DNA from 2 places in the Dissulfuribacter thermophilus genome. Region 2 is predicted to be linked to the other one. Evidence: riboswitches for the same ligand, from Rfam matches in the RefSeq annotation. Region 2 holds a riboswitch; the other holds the start of a gene.
What was found. Region 2 has a riboswitch for cobalamin ahead of DBT_RS05035 (TonB-dependent receptor). Riboswitches for the same ligand answer to the same signal wherever they lie in the genome.
Positions count from the first base shown of each region.

Region 1: it holds a riboswitch for cobalamin, as region 2 does, so the genes downstream of both, DBT_RS06885 (sirohydrochlorin cobaltochelatase) here and DBT_RS05035 (TonB-dependent receptor) in region 2, are expected to answer to the same signal.

Region 1 covers NZ_MAGO01000007.1:4,125-11,636, reverse strand. Annotated here, with positions in the region: gene DBT_RS06895 (ABC transporter substrate-binding protein) at 1-222, opposite strand, end outside; gene DBT_RS06890 (LbtU family siderophore porin) at 197-1,498, opposite strand; gene DBT_RS06885 (sirohydrochlorin cobaltochelatase) at 1,693-2,640, opposite strand; cobalamin riboswitch at 2,794-2,981, opposite strand; gene DBT_RS06880 (ABC transporter ATP-binding protein) at 3,162-3,941, opposite strand; gene DBT_RS06875 (FecCD family ABC transporter permease) at 3,938-4,987, opposite strand; gene DBT_RS06870 (hypothetical protein) at 5,094-5,957, opposite strand; gene DBT_RS06865 (hypothetical protein) at 6,008-6,679, opposite strand; gene DBT_RS06860 (3-deoxy-7-phosphoheptulonate synthase) at 6,839-7,512, opposite strand, start outside.
Region 2 covers NZ_MAGO01000005.1:330-7,841, forward strand. Annotated here, with positions in the region: gene corA (magnesium/cobalt transporter CorA) at 1-917, shown strand, start outside; gene DBT_RS05030 (hypothetical protein) at 940-1,974, opposite strand; cobalamin riboswitch at 2,187-2,381, shown strand; gene DBT_RS05035 (TonB-dependent receptor) at 2,549-4,609, shown strand; gene DBT_RS05040 (DUF2162 family putative transporter) at 4,624-5,352, shown strand; gene DBT_RS05045 (MotA/TolQ/ExbB proton channel family protein) at 5,352-5,990, shown strand; gene DBT_RS05050 (DUF2149 domain-containing protein) at 5,980-6,345, shown strand; gene DBT_RS05055 (adenosylcobinamide amidohydrolase) at 6,332-7,512, shown strand, end outside.

The sequences.
Region 1 (7,512 bases), on a different contig from region 2:
GTCTCTGTCTGCCTTTGTACGGGCAATCAACAGCTCCTCTCTTCCAAGGGCTGCAATAATCTCATTAAAGGCCCCATACAGGGCTATGATACGCCTTGCTGGGGCCTTGAGTTCAATAGTCTTTCCCCTATCGTCTACAATCGTAAGGGCGGATGCAGTCCTTACAAGGCAGGAGAAGACAAATAAAAATAATAGACTAGAATTCCACAGCCATCTGGCCATATAAAAGTTCTCTTTCATCACGTTTGTCTATATCAATATCATGGTATTGATCGTGTATATAGCCTAAAGAGAGTGTAACTCCCTCAAAGAGTTCCTGATTCAAGTTAATACCATAACGCCGTTCAGGGAGCCCAAGGGCCTCAGTATCAAAAGAGCCAGCAATCTTGAATGCCACTTCAAGATTTTTCCACCAGTTATAGCTAAATCCTGTTTCAATATTCCAAACATAGGGCTTGGCCCCAGAGTTACCTGAACTGAGGTCATTTGCGGAAAAATGATTCACAGCCCCCATGAACTCAGCCGCAATGAAGTATCCACGGTGTTCGGCATGCACGTAAAAATCCATTCCGCCAACGTAATGATCAATCTCATCACCCAGTGCATCTGACAAAAAGTCTGAATCTGCCAGATTGGATATGTATGACCCACCAATTAAGAAATCTATGCACTTGTTTGGATCATGCTTAAATTTTTCACCCCTTTTATAAAAATTTAGGCCTTCCATATCCAAGCCATATTCGAAATGAACATCAAATCCATAGCTTTCCAATCTATTTTCTCCCTCTCCCTTTTCTTCCACATCTCCGTTGTAGGCATAAACAGATACAGTCAATCCCCCATCAGTATAGGCAAGGATCGCTGTCTTTTCGTTTGATTCTCCCAGAAGCAGTGTAAGTGGTGAGTCAATTAGAGGATCATCTGGGAAATAGGTCAAAAGGGCCCCGAAAGGTACATAGACCTTCCCTAAGGTCAGGGTAAAAGGAAAACCTTCTTCTGCTCCAAACACCACTGAGGCTGAATCCAGCTCAAAACTAGTCTCCTCACTTTCAAAGGTTGGATCTTCATAGAGTAGTACCCCTGTTACATCAACCCACTTGTTTAGCTTTGCTGAAAAATCTAGCTCAACTGTTGTCATAACCAAATCACTTTCAGTCACATCCTCACCATTGTCATATGATGTATCTCTATAGGCTCCGCCAAATTCAAGGAGTCCACTCAAATTGATCCTTTTTTCAGCATCAGTCAAAAATCCAGAAATTGATCCCTCCTCTTGAGGCTCGATTTCTAATCCCTTCTCATGGCCCTCCTTAAGCTCACTCAGCTCTGTTTCCACCTTTTTTAAGCGCTCTGTAAGGGCTTTATTTTGATCCACCAAAGATTTTATCTCTTTTTTTAACTCTTCATACGTTTGCGAAAATGAAGTCGCCGGATTAGCAAATACCAGCATTATCGTCCAAAAGAATCCCATGATCAATTTTCCAATATTTTTTTGCATAACTTTTCCTCCCTTGAATCCCTCTTTGTATAAACAGTGGTTCTAGTTCTATGTTCTATGCCAATATCATTTTCACCTCGTTCCCAAGCTCCTGGTTGAGAACAAGAGAAGGAGCGCCAAAGCCGATCAAAACTCAACACTCACAACTTTTTTAATTCCATTCCTTCAACTCAAAACTCAACACTCAAAACTTTTTAAAGGTCTCGCATAGCCTGTCTGATATGTTCTATAATTACTTCAGTAGTGGCCTCATAGAAGCCAAGACCTTTGTAATATTTTTTTCCATTTATTGTCACAGTTGGTGCCTCCACCTTTTTCCCAGCCTTTTTTAGTTCCAAGGCCCAGGACAGCTCCCCATCCTCACCAGGTTCAGTCCCCATTATGTCATTCATGACGTGATCGCCTGCCACTAGCATTATGGGAATTATCTTCACATAGTCTTTTGGATAGGATGTCGCCCTTTTTATTGCATCTTCCTTATCAGGGATACCTTCAACGCTTCCCAAAAAGCAATTGGAAAACCTTGTATGTAGTAGCCTATCAAATGCCAAATAGACTGCAGTCGCTGGCGAAGAATAGGTATTGGGGGTCCCGTGTCCCGCAAGTATTGCACATCCTTCTTTGGGATTTGGGATGTCTTTAACGATGTCGTCTAGGATCTTGTTTACATCTTCCCAAGTGGCAAATAATGGTTCTCCATAAGAGATCCTCAAGCCATCGATTTTCCCCTGATTCAGTATGTGAATCCATTCCTCACCTGGAAATACGTGAAGGGACTGGACCACTGCCTTTCTATAGCCATTGGCCTCTAGATCTGAAAGGACCTGTTGAAGGCTTTTAAGTCTCTTAGGACTACCTTGCTTCTCGTATTTTTTATTCATTTTCTTCCTTATGATGCTTGAGGTAAAAGCCCATCTAATCTCATGACCAGGGAAGGCCTTTCTTATTTCCCTATCTATGTGATCAAAAGTTACCTGGGCCTTTGTGCTGGTTCCAAAGGCTACAAGAACAATTGGGACAGGTCCTTCCTTATAGGTTGGCTTTAAAAAACGAAGCAATGTACCCTGGCTGGCAAATGCCCACTTACACTGGGCCCCCAAAAACCCTGCAACTAAAATGAAACAGATTAAGAACTTCTTCATAAAACCGACCTCCTTTTATTTTTTTAGGCCGGCATGGTTGAAGAGCAGATAGGCGGGGATACAGGCACACAAAAAAACCGGGAACTATAGCCCGGCCAGCCCGCTTGACCAGATAAGCTTTTTCCGCCTTCTCTTCGGGTTCCACGCCGAAGCCAAAAGGCATCCTCTCTGACGGGTATCCTGGCTCGTGGATCAACCTACAGACTTCGCCTTCCCATCTGAAATATCAGACAGTGGCGCATGAAGCCTTCGTCCCCACTCACAGTGGCGGGCCCGCTCCGGATTTTCACCGGATTCCCCGTTGCAGAGAGTGATACTTTTTTGAAAAAAGTACTACTATATCTTTTTTATGTCAAGAGGGATCAATACTCTGTCAAAATCGTTGGTCAAGTCCTTCAGAGAATAGCCTCTGGGCATTGGACCACCTTGTTGACTGAACTTTACCAAGTTTTTCTTCCTTTAACTCAAAACTCAACACTCAAAACTCAACACTTTGACGTAGTCCTGCTAGAGGGATTGGATTATCCAAAGAGTACCTGGGGGCGCTTTTTCACTGGATGCCTTATGATAGATACATCAACATCATAAATACTTTGCAAATTTTCAGGGGTAAAAACCTCTTCAGGCCCACCATCTAAGACCACCCTTCCCTGCTTGAGAAAGATGAATCGGCTACAAAAAAGGGCCGCCAAATTGAGGTCGTGCATCACGCAAATTATGGTAAGTCCATCAACTCTGTTCATCGACTCAAAGAGCCGAAACATGTGCACCTTCCTCATTGGATCGAGGTTTGCTGTGGCCTCATCCAAAAGAAGCAGTCCTGGACTCTGGGCAATGGCCCTACTTATGGAGAGGAGCTTTGCTTCTCCCCCCGAAAGTCTATTGGCCAGTGCCTTTTTTAGATGGGTAGTCCTTGTACGCTTCATAGCCTCATCAGCTACCCTGCAGTCCTCTTTTGAATAACCTCTAAGAAATCCTGATTGCCTGTGAGGATATCTGCCCATCAAAACCACATGAAACCCATCTATTGGGAATTCAATATTTACTCTCTGGGGTACAACTGCTACCCTCTTCGCAGTCTCAATTTCATTTAAGGACTCCAGATCTTGACCGAAGAGTTCTATTGATCCCCTTTTTACTGGGATCAAACCTGTAATTGTCCTCAATAAAGTTGTCTTACCAGAACCATTTGGACCAAGGATACCCACAAATTCTCCTGCATGGATATCTATATTAATCTCATCAAGGACATCTCGGCTGCCATAGCCTGCGCTAAGCTCCCTTATTCTCAAGACCTTCACGGCTCAGTCTCCAAGTCCTCTTTTTTGCTCTTCACAAGGATGAGGAAAAATACTGGCCCACCTATAAGGGCAGTTATTACCCCTACTGGTATCTCCTCTCCTCCTGGCAGGATCGACCTGGAAATGGCATCTGACCAAATCATGGTAATGGCACCAAGGAGGCCTGAGCCAATAAAAAGGGGTGTATGCCTCGCACCAAGCCCAAGCCGTACCATATGTGGTATTACAAGGCCAACAAAGCCAATAACCCCTGATACAGAAACACATGCTGCCGTAAGGATGCTTGCACCAATGAGGACTAGATATCGTATTTTTTCAACGTTTACACCTAATTGTTTTGCCTGTTCATCCCCCAGTGTCATAATATCCAGTTCACGTGTAAGAAAAAAAAGCATAACAATGCCACAGACTATATAAGGCATTGCAAATCCCACATGAGCCCATGACCTGCCTTGGAGACTGCCCATAATCCAAAATACTATTGCCTGGACAGACTCTTCATCTAGCGCCTTTAAAAGTGAGATTAGGGCAGAAAGAAATGTTGCTACAACAATACCTGAAAGAATCATGGTCTCTCTTCTCAACCCCCCTGATAGCCTTGAAAAGGCTATTACAAAAAAGAGGGCGACCATTGCACCTAAAAAACCAAAGATCGGGATGATGCCAAGGCCTTGAACCCATGCTGGAATCTCTCCAAAAGCGCTTCCCAGGAAGATGGCAAGGGTTGCTCCAAAGGCAGCTCCAGAGGCAACACCTATTGTAAAAGGGTCTGCCAATGGGTTAATCAATACGCCCTGGAAAGCGGCTCCTGAAATGGCAAGGGCACATCCAACTAAGGCCGAAAGTAGTATCCTGCTGAACCGTATGTCCCATATAATAGCAAAGATAGAAGGATCTATTGAATTTAGATCGACGACTCCCAACTGGGCAAGAAATACCCTAAATATCTCTCCAGGAGCTATGGATACAGCCCCTATCAGGCATGTCAAAAACAGGGAAAGGAAGAGAACTGCTGTAAAAATGGAGAAAAGCATATAATGTTTCATAGCTGTATGGAGACCAATTCCGACTGAAATGTCAAGCAGATATTAATAAAAAAGGCCGCCTTAACAGACGGCCTTTTATGATTATTTAAATCAGATTCTGACTAGATTAGAAGAACCAGATAAGCTCTGCTGCAAAGCGCATAGAGACGTCGTCTGAATCTCCTGCATCTTCAAAATTCACACCCTGGACAAATGCCTTAAGTGCCTGGGCAATGTCCTTGGCGCCAGCGCCTGGGAACAAGAATGCTGCTCCACCCTTGATGGTCACGTTCTTGTAGAGCTTGTATGCAATTTCATTGTTCCACTCAATGCCCATGAACTCGTCAATGTTAATATTACCTGCAACACCCTTCAATGCATAGTAATTCTCAACGGCCTGTGCCTCTTCGAACCACATGGCCATTACATTACCCTTGTAGCTCCACTTATCCCATGCAGCCTTCACACCACCACCGATCATGATGAGACCAGGGTTATCGAACTGTGCTTTCCCGTTTATACCACCACCTATAAGGCCAGAACCATAGTATGCTGGGAAGATGCTGTAGAGGATCTGACCAAACATATTGTCACCATCGAAAGAAATGCTCTGCTCAGTACCAAATGCAGGGGTAAATCTTGTGATACCAGTGGCTGGGGTCCAACCTGTTAGGTCGTTATCGGACCAGTCATCATCACCCTGTGCGTAGATACCGCCAACATGTACTTCAAACTTCTTGATTCCTACCTGATCATGGAGATCAAAGGCGACATCACCAAAGAATGCCCAAGAACCAAGGTCATAGTTCTGACCAGCGGCAGTATCATAGTCACCAAAGCCATAGGCGGCTTCCAACATAACCTTGGCAATACCGACTTTACCATTGCCCTGGAGGCCTACAAAATGATGGTCAACATTTTTACCAGCCTGATCGTTCTTATCCCACATCCAGAAGCCTTCAACCTCTGCAATACCAAGGTTGTAAGCCAATTTGCCATAAATAAATGTCCTGTCTGATGCCAATGCATCGTTTGCAGGTCCTAAAGGATTTGTGTGCCTTGAGTGTAACCAGCCTCATCTTCATCCTTTTTAATGTACCAGAAGGCCCATTTCATGGCGTCTTTGGCACCGACAATACCTATACCTGGATCGTCGTCGCCGTAAACAAGTCCGCCGTATTTAATATCCACACCACGGGCATCCCAACCTGCCTGGAGTCTTGAGTAAATCATTGGAAGATTGAAGGTGGCCAAAAGCCTTTCAATACCGAACTGTTGGCTCTGCCTTCCAGCAGCAAAGTCAGTACGGTCTGCAGTCTCCCTTGCCCAAAGACTATCATATTCCAGTGCCATGTAGACATCCCAGTCCTGGCCATGAGCAAAATTAAAGAATAGCCTATTCTCATTCCTAAAATAGCTGTCTTTTACATCGCCAGCACCTTCAGTGAGATGTCCTCTTGTATTTACACTAATGGCACCAGTACCTGGTAAAATTGTTGTTGCCACAGCGCCATCAACGTCTTTACTCACACCAAAATCTCTATTGATTTCAGCAGTTGGAATGAGCCTTACCTGGGCCCCCATCTTGATAGTGATGTCGCCAACAGTCTGTATCTCTACAGATCCTGGACCGGCAAAAGAAATACCTGCAAGACATAAAGAAAAAATTGAAAAGAAAATCAGGCTAAAAAAACCTCTCCCATTTTTTAGCATAACAGTAAACCCTCCTTTTAATTTTTTACTTTTCAAAATCGATTCCTCAAAAAAACGTTTAATACACTACCTTTGTCAATACACCCCCTTTCCCAAATTTTTGACTTATATAAAGCATGTCATGCTAATACGCAATATTAAATGTTCCACTGTTATGCATTAACTATCAGCTAGTTCTTTCATCTTTGACCTTGAAAATGCCTCTTTTCTCCTGAGATATGCCTCTCGTATTATTTTCGTATCTTCTACAAATTTTGCCATTTCCTCCATGGTAAGTGCCTGGGGACCATCACACAGGGCAGTCTGCGGATCAGGATGACACTCTACCAATATCATGTTTGCACCAGCAATAACTCCCTGAGCAGATGCGTGAAAGATATCTGGAAGCCCATCTGGGGCTACTTCCTTCGATCCTACAGAGTGACTTGGGTCAACACAGACAGGAAGACGGGTAAGCCGCTTGATTACTGGGACATGGGCAAAGTCCACAAGATTTCTATGAGGTGAGCCTAGGTGAGATTTGACGCCGCGAAGGCAGAAAATAATATTCCTATTCCCGCCACTTGCTATATATTCACAGGCATTTAAACTCTCCTCCAGAGTTAGTCCCATGCCTCTTTTGTAAAGTACTGGAAATTCCTTTTGAGAACCGACCGCCTTTAATAATTCAAAATTCTGGGCATTTCTGGTTCCAATCTGGAGCATAATCCCTGTTGGCTTTCCTGCCTTTTCCAACTCTTCGAAAATTTCATCGATATGCGATTCCTTGAGCACTTCCATGGCAATGACTTTGATACCGTGTTTCCCTGCAATTTCAAACAGCCAGGGTAAAC
Region 2 (7,512 bases):
ATGAGATTCTAAAATACAAGGACAGTAATACCGTAACTTGGGTTATTATCGAGGGGTTAACAAATGTTGATGTTGTTGAACGAATTGGAACAATGTTCGACATACATCAGCTTGTACTCGAAGATATTATGAATACTCACCAGAGACCTAAATTCGAGGAATATGATGACTACCTTTACATTGTACTCAAATGTTTATCGACTGAAAATGATCAATTCGCGGTTACCTATGAACAAATAAGTCTCTTAGTTCTCAAGAATTTTGTTTTTGTGTTCAAAGAAAAAAAGGATGATCTTTTCCATCCTATTCAGAAACGAATTAGATCGAAAAGAGATCGATTAAGAAAATTTGGAACAGATTATCTAACATATACAATACTGGATATCATCGTTGATCAAAATTTTATTGTAATAGATTCTTTGGATGACGCCATCAATTCAGTTGAAGATACTTTATTAGCTTCTGAACCAACTAAAGATACGCTTAATACAATCCAAAGACTTAAAAGAGAAGTAGCTAACATCAGAAAACATGTCTCTCCGGTTAGAGAATTGATCGCTGGAATGCTTTGTAGCGAATCTGAGTTGATCGACGAAAAGATACATATATATCTAAAAGATGTATCTGATCATGCAATACGTATTATAGAATCAATCGAATCATACAGAGATATATTGATAGGTCTATTAGATATCTACATATCTATCGTAGGTAACAAAATGAATGAAATCATGAAGGTGTTGACTATTTTCGCTTCAATTTTTATTCCTTTGACTTTTCTTGCTGGGATATACGGAATGAACTTTGAATATATGCCTGAGTTAAAATGGAAATGGGCTTATCCAGCCCTTTGGAGTGTATTTATTACGATTTCCGTTGTGCTGCTAATCTATTTCAAAAGGAAAAAATGGCTATAAAAAAGGGAAGTACTCACAGGACTTAATTTACTGGTAGGGTCAGCAATGGGGACATTCCCTTTCCTTTAGACGCTTCCAAGGCAAAAAGTTGTTGTAATAGAATAAAAGTGGATTTAGTGGACGTGTCTTGATCAGATATATAATACCATCTTCCTCTGTATTTTACAGCTATGTTTGCCTCTGATGGTAGCTGCTCGTTCTGATGAATATTAAAGAGGTCTCCAAGAAGCCTTTGCCAGGAAAAATATCGACCATCTTGATCTCGAGTAATAATTGCTTTACCATTTTCCAGATCTTTTACTGGAATTTCAATACCATGTGACAAATAAAAGAGGACTCCAATAAGGGATCTGGTCTCGAGTTGTATAACCGATGGGCCCTTGGGAGCCTCTAGACCTACCAGGGGATAATAGGGTGCGTCTATTAGGCCCAACATTTCTCTGACCTCTTTCTCTAATGATCCTTGACCTGAAAGGATCAGGGCGGGAATGGCCTGGTTCTCTTTTTTAACGTAGGCAAAACGTAGTTTGCCGTTCTTACGCAGTGCCTCAAGCTTATAGACCAATTCCAAAAATTCCTCAAACTGAGGGGCTTCCTCTGGTGTGGGGCCAGAGGCCGTAGGGGCATTGGGAATGCCATTCAGGGATTGGACGCAGAGCCTCAGGACTCGATCCACTCTCCATCCTGAATTGAGAAGCAATATAAGATGGTCTATTGGGATTGGCGAAAGCAATCTTCGGGCAAACTTCTCTCCTTGTAGTGGTATAAGGGTGAATGTTGGTTTTTCAGCAAAAGTAAAACCCAAATTTACGCCATAAGAGTCCGGACTAACCTCCTTGATGTCAGCCTTCCCTGAAATAGTGCCTGAGTATGAATATTGACTGGAGATACTGGTGACTTCTAAAAAGACCGGGCTTTCTCCATAGCGCAAACGGACCAAATTGAGGAGCATCTGTTCCCCTAATGTATGTTGTAGGGCCTTGTTGAATCCAAGTGAGGTCTGCCTTAAGACGTGCTGACTACGAAAAGCGCATCCAGAAAGTAACACGACAAGCATTAGGCTAACTAATCTAAATTTCCATGCAAATCCCATTTTAAAACCCCGCTTTGATTCGCCTCTATCCCGCTTATTAGGTGCGCAAGTGGATTTAAAAACATAATCGTTCTTGTGAGATTTTCAATGTAATTTCAAAAGGCTGTTGATTCACTCATAAATAATATGGACTTGACATCTCATTTTTACCATTTAAGCTAAAATGTAACAAAATTTTAAATCGTGCCACCTCAGGTGCCCTGAATATATTCAGGGATAATCGGGAAGTCCGGTGAGAGTCCGGCGCTGACCCGCAACCGTGAGCGGGGACGAAAGCTGCACGATGCCACTGTTGGGCACAGCCCAATGGGAAGGCGCAGTGAGTAGGATGATCCGCAAGCCGGGAGACCGGCCTGGGGGAGGAGAACTCGAGGGGCTTCGTGGATTGAGCTCCGAGGTCTATGGGTGAAAAACGACCCGGTAGCCACCGCCATGCTGGGTAGTGTTTTGCCTGGTATAAGTCACGCTATGCCTATCTCCTTCTCTATGGCCGGCACCATATCTGAGGAGGGCGGACTAAACGAGGAGGAGATAGTCTATGAGAAACACAACAGGGCTCCATTCAACTGTTATCTACCTTTCCTTGATTTGGATTCTAATCTATCCATCCACGGTCAAGGGCCAACAACCCCAGCTGCATGAACTAGGGGAAGTGGTGGTCACTGCCACAAGAACTCCTGTAGCTGCCTCAGATGTTCCATCCGCCATTCAAGTAATATCCACAGTGGATATTGAGGATACAGTTGCCCAGGATCTCACCCAGATTTTAAAAAAGGATGCTTCCTCTATTGATGTCATTGAATATCCAGGAGCCCTTTCTGGAATAAGCATAAGGGGGTTCAGACCTGAGTTTTCAGGTATAACCAAGCATTCTTTGGTCCTTATTGATGGGCGCCCAGCTGGTGCCACAAATCTTTCAACCCTCCTTTTGGATAATGTTGAAAGGATAGAGGTACTCAAAGGTCCTGCCTCTTCTCTCTTTGGAGCAGAGGCTGTGGGAGGAGTTGTAAACATCATAACCAGGAGATCATCAGGGGAAATTTCAGGTGATCTTAGCGTAGAGGGAGGAAGCTTTGATACCATAAATGGCATGGCACGCGCAGGTGGCAATATTGTCGATTGGTTGGATTTTGATTTGACTTTCAAAACTAGAAATCAAAACGACAACATCGACCTAGGAAATGACCACGGCGAACGTCCTGGTACAACTTTTAACATTAACTATGAATCCTTACGCCTTGGAAGCGATCTTAACAAAGACTGGCGCCTAGACGTTAAAGGCGACTGGTATAAAGGAAACGACATAGAGACTCCTGGCGCACTATTTTATGGCGACATACAGCAGAGCGAAAAGGATCTGGAACGTTATGGAGGAGATGTCAGACTTTGTGGTAAGTGGGGGAAGAACCAGTCAAAATTTGTGTTCTTTGCCTCAAAAGAGACCAGTGATTATTTCAAAAAGTATGAATATAACTACTCAATCAGAGGCTATATACCCACAGACAAATACCACAGCTATTACAAAGAAACCAAGTGGTGGGGTACCCAGTTACAGAATCTGTATCGACTCTGGGGCAGGCATGATATCACATTGGGTTTTGATTACCAGTCTATTGATGAGGAGAGCAAAAGCTATAACAAAGATGGATCTAGAAAAGCCCCATGGACTCCAGATTCTAACCGGGAGAATTGGGCCTTTTTTTCAGACACACTATGGCGTTTTATAGATAGTAGATTCATCATCTCCGCTGGTATCAGATATGACTATTTTGATGTTGAGACAAAACGCACTCCATATAAGACAGACTTTCACCCAGGAAACGAGACCTTTGATACCGTCAGTCCCAGGCTAGGCCTGAGGCTGAAGTTCACCCCTCTATTCAGCCTACATTCAACCTTTGGAAAGGCCTTTGTGCCACCTACAGCCTATGAGATGGCTGGCTATTCAGAACGTCTGGTCAGCGGTACAACTATGATCACAATGGGCAATCCCGATCTTTCTCCGGAGACTAGTTGGACGTGGGATGCTGGAATCACCTTTAAGGATTCATCAAAGGGACTCAATATAGACCTCACCTACTTTACCACCAGTGTTAACCACAAGATCACCCGGGTCACAGTGGGAAATATAACTACATACGAAAATACCTCTGAGGCAGAGATGGCAGGGCTCGAAATGGAGGCCAAGTGCGATTTCGGCAGAATTTTCAATCTTCACAAAAAGATCGAAGTCTTCTTTAACGGCACAAGGCTATTTCACTCAAGAGAAAAGATAGAGGGCTCAGGATGGACAGACATTCACAACGTATCCCACTGGAAGTTGAACTACGGTCTTAACTATGACGACGGCGTGTTCCACGGCCGTATTCTAGCAAGATATATGGGAAAGAGAAAGGACAATGACTGGTACACCCCAGGCTATCCTGTAATCACCTATGATAGCTTTACAGTAGTAGATCTCACCTTTGGGGCGACCTTCATGGAACATCACAATCTCACCCTCAAGGTAAACAACCTCTTTGATGAATACTATTACGAAAAACCTGAATTCCCCTTAGCTGGTAGGGCCTTGTATCTCGAATATCGCTATGAGTTCTAAAAGAGGGTGTGATTATGGAGGCAAAGGGACTAATCATAGGTCTCGTATTTACCCTAGGGGTCTTTGCTATAAAGGGAGGTGCCGGATTTGGATATCTCCTTTCTGACAAAAGCTCCCTCAGACTGGGCATAGTTTCCTTAACTCTATACCTCCTATTCATCGGCCTTATATTTTGGGGGACACAAAAGGTAGCCAATAATGGACTTCTCGCCTCTTCACAAGAGAGCTTTTCCTTCCTTGCAGAGCAAGGCATGCGTATTCACTTCTTAATGTGGGCGGGACTCATGGCATGGGGGACATATCTACTGACCAGGCCTCCTGCCCGCTCCACCAGGGCCTGGCTTATATTGTCTGCTCCGTGTCCTGTGTGCCTCATGGTTATTGTGATTGACGTTTATCTGTTCACATCCCTATGGCCCAAGGACCCTATTAGGTCCCTCTGCCTCCCCTTTCTCTTCTTCAGTGGCATGGTGATTGTGACTTCCATCCTCACTGCACTTTTCTTCAAAAGAGCGGACACTACTCCTAAAAGGCGGCTAGGTTGGATCATGGTCTTCCTGTCGGCCTATTTTGCTACAAACGTTCTCACTGCCCCCCACTTTAAAGAGGCAAAGATGGTATACGAGATGGCAATACGGCAAAAGGCCCTCTATTCGACCCAGGATTTCAATATCCTTTTTCTATTCTTCTTCCTGTTTATTGCAGGGATACTCAGACAGAGGGCCGTCTCAAGGAGGGATTAATGGAGCTGGACTTTATCTCACTTTTAAAATCATTTATTTTTCTGGCCTCTTCATCACTTCTATACCCAGTACTCTTTGCCCTATCGTTTCTCATGTGCTGGGTAATCATTCACGCAGGTGGTGTCTTTTACGACTGGATCCACCGTAAGAGGAGCCGTCTTTCCTCTGGCCCTGAACTAGTTGAGAGCCTAAGAAAAGAAGAGGAAGTGACCAGCCTACCCGGTGTGGTACTCGATTTCTTAACTGCCATAAAGAAAGTGGCAGATGATGAACCTGATCCCAAGACCAGGGAACTAAAGGCCGCATCTCTTTTGGAGGAAGCCGTTTATGAAATGGACCGTCAACTCTCGTTACTCAAGGTCGTAATAAGGATTGGTCCCGGACTCGGATTGATCGGCACCCTCATACCCATGGGAACAGGGCTTGCGGCATTAGGACAGGGAGACATGAGCCGTCTGTCATCTGACCTGGTGGTTGCCTTTACCACCACGGTGGTAGGGCTCTTTGAGGGAATGATGGCCTATTTCTTTTTTGTCGTAAGAAAGAGGTGGACAGATCAACACATAACGCAAATGGAGGTCATCACCGATTTTTTCATTAATGGACACCATAAAAAGGAGGAAGCGGATGGCCCTTAGTTTTGTGGGACGCCATAGAAGGTATCGAAGCAGAGAACTCGCGGAAAACGATCCCCTCTCTGGGGTCGCAAACCTCTTCGATCTGGGACTTGTATTTATGGTGGGGCTCATGGTCATGCTCCTTTCCGCCTTCAGGCTAAAGGATCTACTTGACCCCAACGCCAAGGTCACCATCACAAAGGAGGGAGAAAAGGGAGAGGTGGAGCTCATAACCAAAGAAGGGAAAAAGATTAGGGCAATGAAGCTTACAGGCAAAAAGGGAAAGGGCCGTGGCACAAAGCTTGGTACGGCCTACAGGCTTGAAGATGGGACAATGGTCTATGTCCCAGAGGTGAATGACGATGAAGATAATTAAGGCATCTGTCTGTCTACTCATCTGTATCTTTGCATCCCTGGCGCTCCCTATAGTGGGAGAGTGTACTTACTATCCAATCAGCTTTAAAGACTCTTCTGGAAATACCATTGTCATTACTCGCCCTCCCAAAAGGGTGGTGAGTCTCGTACCATACGTAACTGAAATTCTTCTAATGATAGGTGCTGAAAAGAGTCTCATAGGTACTACATACCATACCCCGTCTGCATGGCTACCAAAGAAGACTGTGATATTAGGTGGATTCATTCTCCCTGACTTACCCCTCATAAAAAAGCTAGGGCCTGACGTTATCTTCTGTGCTAAAAGACAACTCCGCCCCTTGACCTCTATTAGCTGGGCATCCCAGGGAAAAACCTCTCCTATTCTAATAAATCTAGAACCTCGTACCATAGAAGATGCCTTCCAAATCATTGAACTCATAGGCAGGATCTTTAATCTCGAAAAACAGGCTATTTCCATAATAGAACTCCAGAAAAAAGACCTTGAGCTCATTGAAAGAAAGGTCTCTCGGATCTCAAAAGCCAGACGAAAGAGAGTTATGAGGATAATGGGGCGAAAGGACATCATGGCCCCAGGTGACGACTCATTCCAGAATCAGTTCATCAGGGCTGCTGGTGGAATCCCCCCGAGATTTGGGAAGAAAGGCTCTATAGTCCCTGTAACCCTTAATGACTGGAGGAGATTTAACCCAGAGGTAGTCTATGGTTGCGGCGGAGATAGGGAGGTTCTCGACACACTGTTAAAGAGGCCTGAATGGGCCCAGGTGGATGCAGTTAAAAATAACAGAATATATTTTTTCCCATGTGAGCTCACATGCAGGGCCTCCACTCACATGGGCTATTTTGTGAAGTGGCTCGCTGCCTCCATCTATATAGACGAATTTTCAGCACCTGAAAACATTGTCTTACCCCAAGGGCGTCTATCTGAAAGAGCAATAAAAATCGGTCTTTCCTACATTGAGGATGCCTCCATTGTGGAGACCAGGATCAAGGACTTCGTCAACAAGACCCTCTTGATAAGACTAAAACACCCAATGAAGGTTGTCTCCACACTTGAAGGAGAACGAGACGGCATAGAGGTTGTAGGGAATCACTATTATCCACCTCCCTTGTGGGGAATCAGTCACAAATCAGGGTTAAAACGACTGAG